DNA from 2 places in the Aminobacter sp. DSM 101952 genome. Region 2 is predicted to be linked to the other one. Evidence: predicted binding sites of a transcription regulator. Region 2 holds the regulator's gene; the other holds the start of a gene.

Evidence for each region. The regulator HrcA, encoded in region 2, represses chaperone genes, less so after heat shock. The targets are predictions, from matches to a motif close to GTTAGCACTCNCNNNNNGNGAGTGCTAAC.
Region 1: groES (co-chaperone GroES) is a predicted target of HrcA. The motif match lies at 1,783-1,811, and genes of this name have one in related genera.

The regions. Positions count from the first base shown of each region.
Region 1 is NZ_LMCL01000031.1:183,550-190,905, reverse strand. It holds gene ASC75_RS19440 (HlyD family secretion protein) at 1-475, opposite strand, end outside; gene ASC75_RS19435 (MarR family transcriptional regulator) at 472-942, opposite strand; gene ASC75_RS19430 (thioredoxin domain-containing protein) at 1,094-1,708, shown strand; gene groES (co-chaperone GroES) at 1,866-2,162, shown strand; gene groL (chaperonin GroEL) at 2,227-3,879, shown strand; gene ASC75_RS19415 (patatin-like phospholipase family protein) at 4,121-5,467, opposite strand; gene fumC (class II fumarate hydratase) at 5,874-7,271, shown strand.
Region 2 is NZ_LMCL01000034.1:199,954-207,309, forward strand. It holds gene hemW (radical SAM family heme chaperone HemW) at 1-619, opposite strand, end outside; gene rdgB (RdgB/HAM1 family non-canonical purine NTP pyrophosphatase) at 800-1,447, opposite strand; gene ASC75_RS23920 (VOC family protein) at 1,447-1,875, opposite strand; gene rph (ribonuclease PH) at 1,989-2,705, opposite strand; gene hrcA (heat-inducible transcriptional repressor HrcA) at 2,867-3,937, shown strand; gene ASC75_RS23935 (hypothetical protein) at 3,961-4,158, shown strand; gene ASC75_RS23940 (YiiX/YebB-like N1pC/P60 family cysteine hydrolase) at 4,171-4,968, opposite strand; gene ASC75_RS23945 (CHAD domain-containing protein) at 5,017-5,949, opposite strand; gene ASC75_RS23950 (CYTH domain-containing protein) at 5,946-6,419, opposite strand; gene ASC75_RS23955 (DUF1956 domain-containing protein) at 6,498-7,175, shown strand; gene ASC75_RS23960 (HlyD family efflux transporter periplasmic adaptor subunit) at 7,172-7,356, shown strand, end outside.

The sequences.
Region 1 (7,356 bases), on a different contig from region 2:
TGCGATCGAACTGCGCCTGGGCATAGTCGAGGCCGCTGGCTGCGACGCGTTCCTGTGCCACGGCCTGGCTGTAGCCGGCACGAAGTTGCTCGACGTTGAGCCGCGCGGCGGCAAGTGCGGCATCGGCCTGGGCCAGCGCGATCCGGTAAGGTTCCGGATCGACCTCGAACAGCACGTCGCCGGCCTTCACTGCCGCATTGTCGGCGACGTCGACCTTGACGATCCGACCCGCCGCTTCCGAGGCGATGTTCACCCTGGCCTGGCGCAGATTTGCGTTTTCGGTTTCCTGATAGCGACCTCCGGTCACCCAGAAATAGCCGCCGCCGACAACCAGGGCCAACGGCAAGGCAGCCATCAGCACCATGCGTCCACGCTTCTTCGGCGCCGGTGCGGGCGCTGCCGCCGGCGGAAGCTGGGTTGCCGTCGCGAGTTCGACCTTTGCGCTGTCTTCGTTCACTTTCGCCACCGCGTTCATTTCGTCTTCTCTCTCAAACAATTCGCATCGGCGGGTTCGCCCGCGGAAAGGTTGTCGACTATGGTGCGCAAGGCACGGACCGTGGCGAGGCGCTCTTCAGTGGATAGCCCGTTCAGCGCGCGCTCGTAGACCTCACCGGCTACGGCCTTGACCTTGGAGAAGGCCTCAAGCGCCTTCTCGGTCGGGAAAATCATGCGCACACGCCTATCGGAGGCACCTTGCCGGCGCTCGATCCAGCCGCCCTCCTCCATGCGGTCCAGAAGCCGCGACACGCTGATCGGCTCGATTTCGAGAAGCTCGGCAAGGCGCGCCTGCGCCACGCCCTCGTCCTTGACCAGCCTGACCAGCAACCGCCATTGCGCCGCCGACAGGCCGAATTCGCTGCCGCGCTGCTCGAAATTGCGCCGCATCAGGCGCGCCGCGTCATGGATGAGGAAACCCAACCTCTCGATGCCTTCGTTTTTCATGAGCGGCATATATTATAAGCATGCTTACCATTCAAGACCTAATATAGCGCTTCGACATGGAGCTGCAGGTCGACGGCGCGGCGATTAGGCCCCTGTTAATCACGTCCGCACATCGTCTACGAAAAGGGCCACACGCCACGAGACCTGTTGCATGCAAAACCCGCCGCCGAACCGGCGCTACATCCTGAAAGCCCTTGCCGGCATGAGCGCCATGGCGCCCTTGCCGCTCTGGGCCGCGCCCCTGCCGACGGTGGAAGAAGTTGCCTTCGACCCCGACATCCCTGCGCTGGGCAATCCGGACGGCAACGTCACCGTCGTCGAGTACACGGACTACCAGTGCCCCTACTGCAAGCTGAGCTACATCGAACTGTCGAAAGTCATGGCCGAGGACGGCAACATCCGCGTCGTGATGCGCGACTGGCCGATCTTCGGGCAGATTTCGCGCAATGCAGCGCTGCTTACGCTGGCATCGCACAGCCAGGGACGTTACGCAGAGGCCGTGCAGACACTGATGACCGCCACCGAGCGCTTGACCTTTCGCAGCACCGCCACACTTCTGAGCGATGCCGGCATCGATGTCGACCTGGCCCGGAGCGAACTCGGCGCGCGACAGGATGTCTTCGTCAGCCTGCTGGCGCGGACCGAAGCGCAGGCGAAAGCCTTCCAGCTCAAGGGCACGCCAGGCTTCCTGATCGGCAAGGCACTCTACAAGCGTGGAATGACGGCCGACGACTTCCGCAAGGCGATCGCCCAGGCACGCGCTTAATTCGGTGAAATCTGGCTGTCGTGAAGCTGTCGTTCCCTTGACAGTAAAGGGGCGACGGACTATCTCACCGACACGTTAGCACTCGCCTGAAGTGAGTGCTAACCAAGTCCGGCCAGGCCGGACCGAGGGTTCTCAACAGTTCACCGAGGAAGTTCAAATGGCAAAGTCGAAGTTCCGCCCGCTTCATGACCGCGTGGTCGTTCGCCGGGTCGAATCCGAATCCAAGACCGCCGGCGGGATCATCATCCCCGATACGGCCAAGGAAAAGCCGCAGGAAGGCGAAATCGTCGCCGTCGGTTCCGGCGCTCGCGACGAAGCCGGCAAGCTCGTCCCGCTGGACGTCAAGGCTGGCGACCGCGTGCTGTTCGGCAAGTGGTCGGGCACCGAAGTGAAGCTCAATGGCGAAGACCTTCTGATCATGAAGGAATCCGACATCATGGGCATCATCGGCTAATCGCCACCCATCCGCACCATCCAATCTGAAATTCGGGCCTCCAAGGCCCAACTAGGAGCTTAAAATGGCTGCCAAGGAAGTAAAATTCTCCCGCGACGCCCGCGAGCGCATGCTGCGCGGTGTCAACATCCTCGCTGACGCGGTCAAGGTGACCCTCGGCCCCAAGGGCCGCAACGTCGTCATCGACAAGTCGTTCGGCGCCCCGCGCATCACCAAGGACGGCGTCACCGTCGCCAAGGAAATCGAGCTTGAAGACAAGTTCGAGAACATGGGCGCCCAGATGGTCCGCGAAGTTGCTTCGAAGACCAACGACATCGCCGGCGACGGCACCACGACCGCTACCGTTCTGGCCCAGGCCATCGTTCAGGAAGGCCACAAGGCCGTTGCCGCCGGCATGAACCCGATGGACCTGAAGCGCGGCATCGACCTGGCGGTGGCCGAGGTCGTTACCCACCTCGTCAAGAGCTCGAAAAAGATCAAGACTTCGGAAGAAGTCGCTCAGGTCGGCACCATCTCGGCAAACGGCGAGAAGGAAATCGGCTCGATGATCGCGGAAGCGATGCAGAAGGTCGGCAACGAAGGCGTCATCACGGTTGAAGAAGCCAAGACCGCCGAGACCGAGCTTGAAGTCGTCGAAGGCATGCAGTTCGACCGCGGCTACCTCTCGCCGTACTTCGTCACCAACCCCGACAAGATGGTTGCTGACCTCGAGGAGGCCTACATTCTCCTCCACGAGAAGAAGCTGTCGAACCTCCAGGCCATGCTGCCGGTCCTCGAAGCCGTCGTGCAGACCTCGAAGCCGCTGCTCATCATCTCGGAAGACGTCGAAGGCGAGGCCCTGGCCACGCTCGTCGTCAACAAGCTGCGTGGCGGCCTGAAGATCGCTGCCGTCAAGGCTCCGGGCTTCGGCGATCGCCGCAAGGCCATGCTGGAAGACATCGCCATCCTGACCGGTGGCCAGGTCATCTCGGAAGACCTCGGCATCAAGCTCGAGAACGTCGGCCTCAACATGCTCGGCCGCGCCAAGAAGGTGTCGATCTCCAAGGAGAACACCACCATCGTCGACGGCGCCGGCAAGAAGGCCGAGATCCAGGGCCGCGTTGCCCAGATCAAGCAGCAGATCGAAGAGACCACGTCGGACTACGACAAGGAGAAGCTGCAGGAACGCCTCGCCAAGCTGGCAGGCGGCGTTGCCGTCATCCGCGTCGGCGGTGCGACCGAGATCGAGGTCAAGGAGCGCAAGGACCGCGTCGACGACGCGCTGAACGCAACCCGCGCCGCTGTTGAAGAAGGCATCGTTCCCGGCGGTGGCGTGGCTCTGCTGCGTTCCTCGCTCGCCATCAAGGCGGCCGGCGAGAACTCCGACCAGGCCGCTGGCATCAACATCGTCCGTCGCGCTCTGCAGGCTCCGGCCCGCCAGATCGCTTCGAACGCTGGTGCTGAAGCTTCGATCGTTGCCGGCAAGATCCTCGAGAACAAGACGGCTACGTTCGGCTACAACGCCCAGACCGGCGAATATGGCGACATGATCGCCTTCGGCATCGTCGATCCGGTCAAGGTCGTTCGCACGGCTCTGCAGGACGCAGCCTCGGTTGCCGGCCTGCTCGTCACCACCGAAGCCATGATCGCCGAAGCTCCGAAGAAGGAATCGGCCGGCGGCATGCCGGGCGGTATGCCTGGCGGCGGCATGGGCGGCATGGGCGGCATGGATTTCTAATCCAGCTACCAAGCTCAAGCTTACGGAAAGGGCGCCTTCGGGCGCCCTTTTTCGTTGCTGAAAAGTTTTCAAAAAAACTGCTACGAGGCGGAACCTTTTCCGCCTGTCGACGTTTTGCCCTTGTCCGAGGCACGTCCGGATGGAGCAATCCTGAAGGAAAACCAAAGGACAAATAGGACGCCTCCAGCACTTCAACAGGTGCGGGAGGCGTTCTCTTACGTGCGCCCTAATCGTGTGCGCCCTATTCCGCCGCGGCAGCCACTTGGCCCGGAACGCCTGCACGACGGCGGATTTCGGCCGCGGCCCTGGCGATGTTGAGATTGTTTCGCAGCGCCAGCCTGCCGGCTTCGACCGTCAGGTCAACTTCGGCGACCGGCAGTTTCAGGCGAGTCGGAACCTGATTCAGCCTTGCGCGCATCCCGGCGTCGACGTCGTGAAACGAAACCAGCTCGATCACCAGCTCGACGTCCCGGCAATTCCAGCCCGTCAGGTCGCCGCGAAGCGTGCGCACTTGCGACAGCGACAGGCCGCAGCGGTAGCGCACCAGTTCGTCTTTCCAATTGTCGGTCGCGAGCTTGAGCGCGTCGAATTCGTTGCGAACCAATGACGAGATGGTCGTGCCTGCCGCGGCATCGAGCAAGGGCCCGACGCTCGGCCCGCTGACCGTCTCGCCCCATGTGACCGTGGTCGACTGGCCGGCATCGGCCACCACGAACATGAAGGTGCGCAGTTTCACCGCATCCGCCGGAGACAACGGCCCATAAGGCGTCTGCGCCGACAGGCGCTCGATGGTGAAGCCGGTTACGCCGATATTGTCGGTCAGGCCACCGTCGAGGAGCTTCACATAATCGAGGTCGTCGGCCTTCTGATAGCTCTGGAGCGCGCGGGCATAGGACCGCAGGCGCAGCGAAGCGCCGGGCGTATCGAGCGCCTTGGACAGCCATTCGGGCTGGGTGTAGTTGCAGTCCGGGTTCGTTGCCGCCACCACGAGCGGGGCAAAGACCACCGGCACCGCCGCCGATGCCGCAACCGCGTCCGACAAGCGGACCTTTTCAAGGTCGCTGCAAAGCGCGGCAAAGGTGTCATAAGTGAACAGGAACGGCGTGCGATTGAAGATGTCCGAGGCATTGATCCACACCACCGGCGCATCCGTCCGGTCGAGAGCAGCGAACGTCGCCCCGTCGAACAGGTTGTCGTCGAGCCAGCGCGGGAAGCCGTGGCGGTCGTTGACGCCGCCACCGTAGGCGCGAGCCAGGTTGAACGGCGAAATACTGGTGCGCAGATAGGCCTCGGCGTCCTTGACGAGAAACCGCTCTCGGAAGTCGCCGTAGCCGTCCCTGCCCTTGTAGCCGAAATAGGTCGCCGTTACCGCGCCGCCCGACGCGCCCGAGATCATCCTGATGTCGTCGACCAGGGTTCGTCTTTCTGGCTGAAGGTCGACGACCATCTCGTCGAGTTCACGCAGCACGCCATAGGCAAAAGCGGCGGCCCTGGTTCCGCCGCCGGAAAACGCAAGGCCGACGACGGTCGAACCGTCATCGGAGGCCTCGGGAATGAACTCTGCGGAAGAGCGGCCAACGGTGGACATAAGCTCGTTGATGGGGCCGACATCGTTGCCGACACAAGCGGCCGACAGCGAAGCGCAGGCAAGCGCAAGAGCAGCATTCAGAATTCGCACGCCATCCCCCGGCAAGCTTGCGCAATAAAGCGAAGAGCTTAGCCGCATTGGCGGCAGGCAGCAATTTGACCGCGGGCAAAAGAAACAAAAGCCCTCTTGCGCTACCCGACCAGCGTTGGATGCGAAGGGCGTGCCCACCCGTACTGACAGCGCATTTGGCCCAACCGGGGTGGCAAACCGCCCTCCTGTTCTACCTTAAAACCGAGGCCTCGGCCTTTGAACCGATTAGCTTTCCCGGGCGGCCCAATCTCCGCTTGATGCCTTGGGTGCAACGCGATAGGCCGATGCCCGCAACGACATTTTCGGAGACCTGATCGTGACAGCCCAGAAGACCAGAACCGAGACCGACACATTCGGACCGATCGAGGTCGCTTCCGACCGCTATTGGGGCGCGCAGGCGCAACGCTCTCTGGGCAATTTCAAGATCGGCTGGGAAAAGCAGCCGCTGTCGGTCGTGCGCGCGCTCGGCATCGTCAAGCGCGCCTGCGCCGAGGCGAACATGGCGCTGGGCCGCCTCGACCCCAAGGTCGGCAACACCGTGGTCGCCGCCGCCCAGGAAGTCATCGACGGCAAGCTCAACGACCACTTCCCGCTCGTCGTCTGGCAGACCGGTTCGGGCACCCAGTCGAACATGAACGCCAACGAGGTGATCTCCAACCGCGCCATCGAAATGCTGGGCGGCGAGATGGGCTCGAAGAAGCCGGTCCATCCCAACGACCACGTCAACATGAGCCAGTCGTCGAACGACACCTATCCGACGGCCATGCACATCGCCTGCGCCGAGCGCATCGTCCACGACCTGTTGCCGGCGCTGAAGCACCTGCATGCCGCCCTCGACAAGAAGGCGCGCGAATTCGACCACATCATCAAGATCGGCCGCACCCATACCCAGGATGCGACACCGCTGACGCTGGGCCAGGAGTTCGGCGGCTATGCGGCGCAGGTCGCTTCGTCAATCAAGCGCATCGAACTGACCTTGCCGGGCCTGCAGGAACTGGCCCAGGGCGGCACTGCCGTCGGCACCGGCCTCAACGCGCCGATCGGCTTCGCCGAGAAGGTGGCCGAGCAGATCGCCGCCATCACCGGCCTGCCCTTCGTCACCGCGCCTAACAAGTTCGAGGCGCTTGCGGCGCATGACTCGATGGTCTTCTCGCACGGCGCCATCAATGCGGCAGCCGCCTCGCTGTTCAAGATCGCCAACGACATCCGCTTCCTCGGCTCGGGCCCGCGCTCGGGTCTCGGCGAACTGGCACTGCCAGAGAACGAGCCGGGCTCGTCGATCATGCCGGGCAAGGTCAATCCGACCCAGTGCGAAGCGTTGACCCAGGTCTGCGTGCAGGTGTTCGGCAACAATGCGGCGCTGACCTTCGCCGGCAGCCAGGGCCATTTCGAGCTCAACGTCTACAATCCCGTCATGGCCTACAACTTCCTGCAGTCGGTTCAGCTGATGGCCGACGCGGCGGTGTCGTTCACCGACAACTGCGTCGTCGGCATCGAGGCGCGCGAGGACAACATCAAGGCCGCCCTCGACCGTTCGCTGATGCTGGTGACCGCGCTCGCACCGACCATCGGCTACGACAACGCCGCCAAGATCGCCAAGACCGCGCACAAGAACGGCACCACGTTGCGCGAGGAGGCGCTCGCTACCGGCCTCGTCAGCGCCGAGGACTACGATCGCATCGTCCGTCCGGAGGACATGACCCGGCCGGGCTGAGGCGAGAAAGCAAAATCGTTCCGATCGTGAACGATCTGTCGACACTTTCGCACCTTTAGTGAACAGTCGAAATCGCATAGGTGTG
Region 2 (7,356 bases):
GGAAGAAGCGCGTGCCCTCCTCGATGGTCAGCTGGTACAGCGACAAATGGTCGACGGCATAGCCGATCGCCTGCTTCAGCTCCGCCGCCCAGGCATCCGGCTTCTGGCCCGGCCGCGCGTAGATCAGGTCGAACGACAGCCGCGGAAAAATCTCGCGCGCAAGGCCGATGGCGTGCAGCGCCTCCTCGACATTGTGCAGCCGCCCGAGGAAGCGCAAATCGGCGTCGTTCAGCGCCTGCACGCCCAGCGACACCCGGTTGACGCCGGCGGCGCGATAGCCGCGAAAGCGTTCGGCCTCGACCGACGACGGGTTCGCCTCCAGCGTCACCTCGGCGTTGCCGGAAATCGTCCAGTTCTTGGCGATCGCCTCCAGCACTGCGCTCACCGTCTCGGGCTTCATCAGTGACGGCGTGCCGCCGCCGAGGAACACGCTCGTCACCTCGCGCGGCCCGGTTCGCGCCCGCATGGTCGCAAGCTCGGTGGCAAAGGCGCGCGCAAAGCGCTCCTGGTCCACCGGCTGATGGCGGACATGGCTGTTGAAGTCGCAATAAGGGCATTTGGCCGCGCAGAACGGCCAATGCACGTAGACGCCGAAGCCTGGCGAACGGTCGAGCATCATCGGGCGATCCTCGAAGCCTGATGCTGCCCCTCATCCGGCTGCCGCCACCTTCTCCCCGTGAACGGGGAGAAGGACGATGCGGCGACGTCGCGGTCAGCCCCCTTCTCCCCGCCCGCGGGGAGAAGGTCCCGGCAGGGGGATAAGGGGCAGCGCAAACGGTGGAAAGTCAAAGACATCTAATCAGGCCGACCCAAGCTTGGCGCGGGCAAATTTCTGGAAGGCGCGCGCCCGGTGCGACAGCGCATCTGCCTGGCCCGGCTTCCAGCCGTGCTTTTCCGCGGCGCTCATCTCGCCGAAGGTCTTGTCGAAGCCTTGCGGCAAGAACACCGGGTCGTAGCCGAAGCCGTCATTGCCACGCGGCGGCCACACCAGCGTGCCTTCGGCCTCGCCGCGGAAATATTCGGCGTGCCCGTCCGGCCAGGCCAGGCAGATCACGGCGACGAAGCGGCCGCTGCGCTGGTCTGCTGCCACGGCACCGCGCTCCTGCATGGCGTCCTCGGTGCGCTGCATCGCCATGGCGAAGTCGCGCGTGCCGTCTTCCTTTTCGGCCCAGTTGGCGGTGTAGACGCCGGGTGCGCCGTCGAGCGCGTCGACCACCAGGCCGGAATCGTCCGACAGTGCCGGCAGCTTGGTCGCCTCTGCCGCGGCCAGCGCCTTGATGTAGGCATTCTGCTCGAAGGTGGTGCCGGTCTCGTCGGGTTCGGGCAGGCCATATTCCCTGGCCGACTTCGCCTCGAAGCCGAACGGCGCCATCAGGTCGGCAAATTCGCGCAGCTTGCCGGCATTGTGGCTGGCGATCACGATCTTCTTGTCGGCGAGTTCACGCATCAGATACCCCATATCCTCGGCTCGGCAAACTCGAGCGAATTGCCCGAGGGGTCGCGGAAATAGATGGAGCGGCCACCTCCTGAGCTATTGCCGAAGGGCGGCCACTCGAAATCGGCCTCGATGGCAATGCCCGCGCCTTCGAGCCTTGTCTTCCAGTCTTCGATCTCTTCCGCCGTGCCGGCAAAGCAAAGATGCCCCTGGCCGGTCGTGCCATGCGGCGGCACCGGCAGCCTCGCACCAGGCTTGGGCGGCTGCCGCGTCGCATCGGCGTTGAACAGCAGCAGCACGCCCTGGCCGCAGCGGAAGAACACATGCCGCCCGTCCACCTTGGCGATCCGCGTCAGCCCCATCACCTCGCCGTAGAATGTTTCCGCCGCATCGAGGTCGGAAACGTAGAGGGCGGATTCGAGGATGGCGGAGGGCTGCATCTAGGCACCCCCCTCTGAGCATGCCGAGGGGCCGGCCATCTCCCCCTCGAGGGGGAGATGGCCGGCAGGCCGGAGGGGGGCAACGTCGAGCGCGAACATATCCTTGCGGCGGCTTACGCCACCGCCATCTGCTGCAGGCTGACCAGGCGCGAGATGCCTTTGCGGGCGAGGCCCATCAGCTGCTGGAACTCTTCCTCCGAGAACGGCACGCCCTCGGCGGTGCCCTGGATCTCGACGATGCCGCCCTTGCCGGTCATCACGAAATTGGCGTCGGTGCCGGCAGCGGAGTCCTCGAGATAGTCGAGGTCGAGCACCGGCTGGCCGTCATGGATGCCGCAGGAGATCGCCGCGATGTGATCCTTCAGCACCTTCTCGACGCTGACCATCTGGCGCGCTTCCATCCAGCGCAGGCAGTCGTGCAGCGCAATCCAGGCGCCGGTGATCGAGGCCGTGCGGGTGCCGCCGTCAGCCTGGATCACGTCGCAGTCGACGGTGATCTGGCGTTCGCCCAGCGCCTGCATGTCGACCACGGCGCGCAACGAGCGGCCGATCAGCCGCTGGATTTCCTGTGTGCGGCCGCCCTGCTTGCCTGCGGAAGCCTCGCGGCGCATGCGCTCGCCGGTCGAGCGCGGCAGCATGCCGTATTCGGCCGTCACCCAGCCCTTGCCGGAGTTGCGCATCCAGCCCGGCACCTTCTCTTCCAGGCTCGCCGTGCACAGCACATGGGTGTCGCCGAACTTGACCAGGCACGAACCTTCGGCGTGCTTGGAGACGTTACGCTCGAAGGAAACGGCGCGCATTTCGTCGAATTGGCGTTTGGAGGGGCGCATTCGGGTACTTTCTATGGCGAAATCGGAATTGTTGCCGGCTTGTAGCCCCATGCCGGTTGGAGCGCAAAGGAAAACAGGGGGCAGGCCCATGACCCGGGGGCCGACGGTTGTGTTCGCGCCGCCGCTGTCTATATCATTTGAGGCGGAGACCACGAACAGACATGACCAAAGCGGTTACCGACCCCAGCCTGCAATCCCTCGACATGCGCTCGCGTGACATCTTCCGGCGTATCGTCGATTCTTACCTGCGCGACGGCGAGCCGGTGGGCTCGCGCAACCTGTCGCGCATGCTGCCATCGTCGCTGTCGCCGGCCACCGTGCGCAACGTCATGAGCGACCTCGAACAGCTCGGGCTGGTCTACGCACCCCACATTTCCGCCGGCCGCCTGCCGACGCAGAAGGGCCTGCGCTTCTTCGTCGACGCCTTCATGGAGCTCGGCGACCTTTCCGACGACGAGCGCCGCGTCATCGAGGCCCAGGTCAAGGCGTCGGGCGAGGGCGCCACGCTCGAGCACATGCTGACCGAGGCGAGCCAGATGCTGTCGGGCATGTCGCGCGGCGCCGGCCTCGTGCTCGCCGCCAAGAACGAGGTCGCGCTCAAGCACATCGAGTTCATCCAGCTCGAACCGACCAAGGCGCTGGCCGTGCTGGTGTCGCAGAACGGCGATGTCGAGAACCGCGTCGTCGAGCTGCCGATGGGCGTCACCGTTTCGCAGCTCCACGAAGCCTCCAACTTCCTCAACGCCCATATCCGCGGCCGCACTCTGGCCGAGGCCCGGCTCGAAATCGCCCGCATCAAGGACGAGACCAAGGCCGCCCTCGATACGCTGTCCCAGGACCTCGTCGAAAAGGGTCTCGCCGTCTGGGCCGGCGCCGACAGCGGCCTGCCGGCGCGCCTCATCGTCCGTGGCCGCGCCAACCTGCTCGAAAACGTCACCGCCCAGGCCGACATCGAGCTGCTCAAGCACCTGTTCGAGGACATGGAAACCCAGGACGGGTTGATCCAGCTGCTCGACCTCGCCGAGGAAGGCTCGGGCGTGCGCATCTTCATCGGCTCGGAGAACCGGTTGTTCTCGCTGTCGGGCTCGTCGCTGGTCGTCGCCCCCTATCGCGACAAGGATGCCCGCGTCGTCGGCGCGCTTGGCGTCATCGGCCCGACCCGGCTCAACTATGCCCGCATCGTGCCGATGGTCGACTATACGGCGCAGCTTATTTCGCGCATGCTGCGGTAGCCGCGCAGCTCCAGGAGGCCCACATGGCGCTCGAACAGATCAAGGCCCAGATAGCCGTCCTGTTTCAGGAGATGGTCAACCAACCCGAGGACGCGCATGAGCTGCAGGAGCAGATCCGCGAAAAGCTCGCCGAGCTGCGCGCCCAGGGCCTGCCGCTGCCCAGGGACCTGGTCGAGCTCGAAAAGCGCCTTGACGAGGACTTCACCGACCCGGACGCCTGAGCGGCAGCGCCCTTATCCCCCCTTCGCAACCTTTTCCTCTTCGCCCCAGGTCACCTGCCTGTAGTCGAAGCCATATTCCAGCGTCGGCTTGACGATGCGGAAGTAGGGCGACAGGTCGAAGTCGCGCGGCGTGTACAGCGAGTGGTGGCGGATGTGCATGATCTCCTGGCGCATGTAGCTCGACTGCGCCGAGGCGCGGCCGGGCGCACGGGTGATTTCCGGCAGGATCGGATAGCGGATCTCGCCATAGGCCTGGGCGATCATCGTCGAGCAGATGGCGCGCGTCGGGTCGCCCGAGCCGAAGGCCAGCATGCGGCGGCGCCAGCGCACCGGCACCGGCGGCCTGGGGATGAAATAGCGCAGCATGTCGGTGATGTTCTTGAGGTCGTATTTCAGCCCCAGGCGCTGGATCATGAACCTGACGACATGGTCGCGGTCCTCCGGCGACAGCCCGTTGGCGCGGCAGATGCGGGTGTTGTAGGTGCGATACTTCGACAGCGGCACGGCCACGCAGCCTTCGCCGAGATTGACCTCGATCAGCCGCGGTCGCTCCGAGCCGTCGGCGGGCTCGGGCAAGGCGTCGCCGACATAGAGTGCCGAATGCGACCAGGTCGACTGGGTCAGGTACTTGATGACGGCCGAAATCCGCTGGTTGCCCTCGATCAGCAGGATGTCGCCGGGCTCCAGCGTCCGGCGCAGCGTCTCCGGGTCGGACGGCGTGTAGGGTTCGTAGCCGGAGGATTCGACCTGCAGCCGGGATGCGAGCCAGCGGCCGATGCGGTCGAGCAATGTATCGGTCTTTTGCGTCATGACGCACAGGACGTAACATGAGGCGCCCCGGGGTGGCCAGCCGCCGCCTCAGTCCGCTTCGCTCTCCGCCATGCCGTCGTTCAGGTCCTCGCGGGCCTTCCTGGCGAGCTTGCGCGCGGCCCGTCTGGGCTTGTCCTCGAACAGCTTGGCGGCGTCGGCAAGGCAGAGCTTGCGCAACGCCTTCTCGGCCCGCCTGAGCAGCCGCACCAGCTGTTTCGGCTCAGGGCCGCCGAAGGGCGCTTGGCGTGCCTCGATCAGCGCGCGCATGACGAATACGTCGTGCAGTTCGCCCAGGCTCTCGCCCAGTTCTTCGGCCCGTTCGCGCCGCGGCTTGACCGGCGCCGGCCAGAGCTTGCGCAGCAGCGACAGATGCGCGGCATGCGTCTTCACCGCCTTGCGCAGGTCGTGGAAATCGTTGGGCTCGCCGCGTTCGCGCGCTTGCTGCAGCGCCTTGCGTGCAAATCGCAGCGTTGCCAGCGCCCCGTCGGCAAGCACGTCGGCCGCTTCCTCCGCATGGTCGGGAAGAACGAGCATGTTGATCGCCGCCATGCCGGCCCGGCATTCGGCGACGGCATGGTCGAGCACCGCGCCGAGCCCGGCTTCGCCATGGACGCCTTCGCTGCGGTGGCGCGCCAGCATGGCGCGAATGCCGGCAAGGCCGGCGGCATCGGCATGCTCGGGAAAATCGGCGATCAGCCTGTCGATGGTCTCGATCAGCGCCGTCGCCTGGCGCGCGCCGGCGATCGACAGCGCGATGTTCCGGTAACGGTCGTTTTCGGCGCGGCAGAAGGCGTCGTCGCCGGGCCGCACGAGGCGCAGCAGCGCGCGCAACGCCTTGATGCGCTTGCGGGCGCTGTGCAGCGATCTTTCCGGGTTGTCGCGGGCGGCGTTCAGATGCGCGACGATCTTGTCGATCTCCCCGCCGGCAATCCGGCGAACCTCTGCGGTCAGCGCCAGCCGGGGATCGATGCGAAAGCTCATGCAACGGCTTCCGGAACGTCGCTCAGGGCCAGGGACGCGTTGTAGTAACGCGCGTCGCCGGTTACCTCCTGGCCGAGCCAGGCCGGCAGTTCGGATGCCGGCACGTCCTCCGGCGTTTCCAGTTCCGCAATCACCAGTCCGCTCAGCTCCCCGCCGAATACGTCGATCTCGTAGAGACGCCCGCGATGGCTAACATGGTGGCGTGTCTTCTCGATGACACGGCCGATGGCGAACTCCGCCATCTCCTCGGCCTCGGCCAGCGGCACCTGGTACTCGAACTCGTCGCGCTCGCGGCCGCGCGAGCCGAACTTCAGCGTCAGCGTCGCCATTTCGCCGTTGGCGATGCGCAGCCGCACCGAGCGGCCGGTGTTCGCCGCGAGGTAGAACTGCCGGATCCGGATCCTGTCTTCGACAAGGCTCCGCCACTCCGGTCCCTTCACCAGGAATTTGCGTTCGATTTCCTTTGCCATGGCGCCAATAAAGCGCGGCACGGCACGCCGCGCAACAATTCACTTGACTTTAATCAATCGATTGATTAAATAACTGGCATGAGCAAGACACAGACCCCGCAGACGACCACCGCAGCCGACGCCACCCGCATGGCGCTGGTGATGGCGGCGCTTCAACTGTTCGGCCGCCAGGGCTTCGACGGTACCTCGACCCGCGAGATCGCCGCCGCCGCCAATGCCAACATAGGCTCCATCGCCTATCACTTCGGCGGCAAGGAGGGGCTCCGCCTCGCCGCCGCCGACTACATCGTCGAGACGATCCAGGCCATTGCCGCCCAGGCCTTCGGCAGCGCCGCACCGGCATTGCCGACAGGCGCCGAGCAGGCCGAGGCGCTGCTCGACGCCACCGTCGAGCGCATGGTCGGCTTCATCGTCGCGCGTCCCGAGGCTGGCGAGATCGTCCAGTTCGTGCTGCGCGAGCTATCGACCCCCACCGACGCGCTCGACCGCATCTACAGCGGCGTCTTCGAGCCGGTTCACCGCAGGCTGTGCCACCTCTGGGCGACCGCCACCGGCGAGGATGCCGACAGCGAAAAGACGCGCATCAGCGTGTTCATGATGATCGGCCAGGTCGTCTATTTCCGCATCGCCCGTGCCGCCGTCATGCGGCGCATGGACTGGACCGACATCGGCCCCGCCGAAGCCGCCAAGGTCATCGGCATAGCCAAGGAAAACGTCGCGGCCATCATCGCCGCGCGAAAGGCAGGAAAGCCATGAGCATCCTTTGTTCGATACCTTTCGCAGCATCGCTGTTTTCGGCCTGCGCCGCTCCCGCGCCGCTCGCTGTCGGCTATGTCGAGGGCGACTATGTCCTGCTCGCCCCCATCGAGGTGGCGCAGGTCGAGACGGTGGCCGTCCGCCGCGGCGACCGCGTCCAGGCCGGCAGGCCGATCGCTAC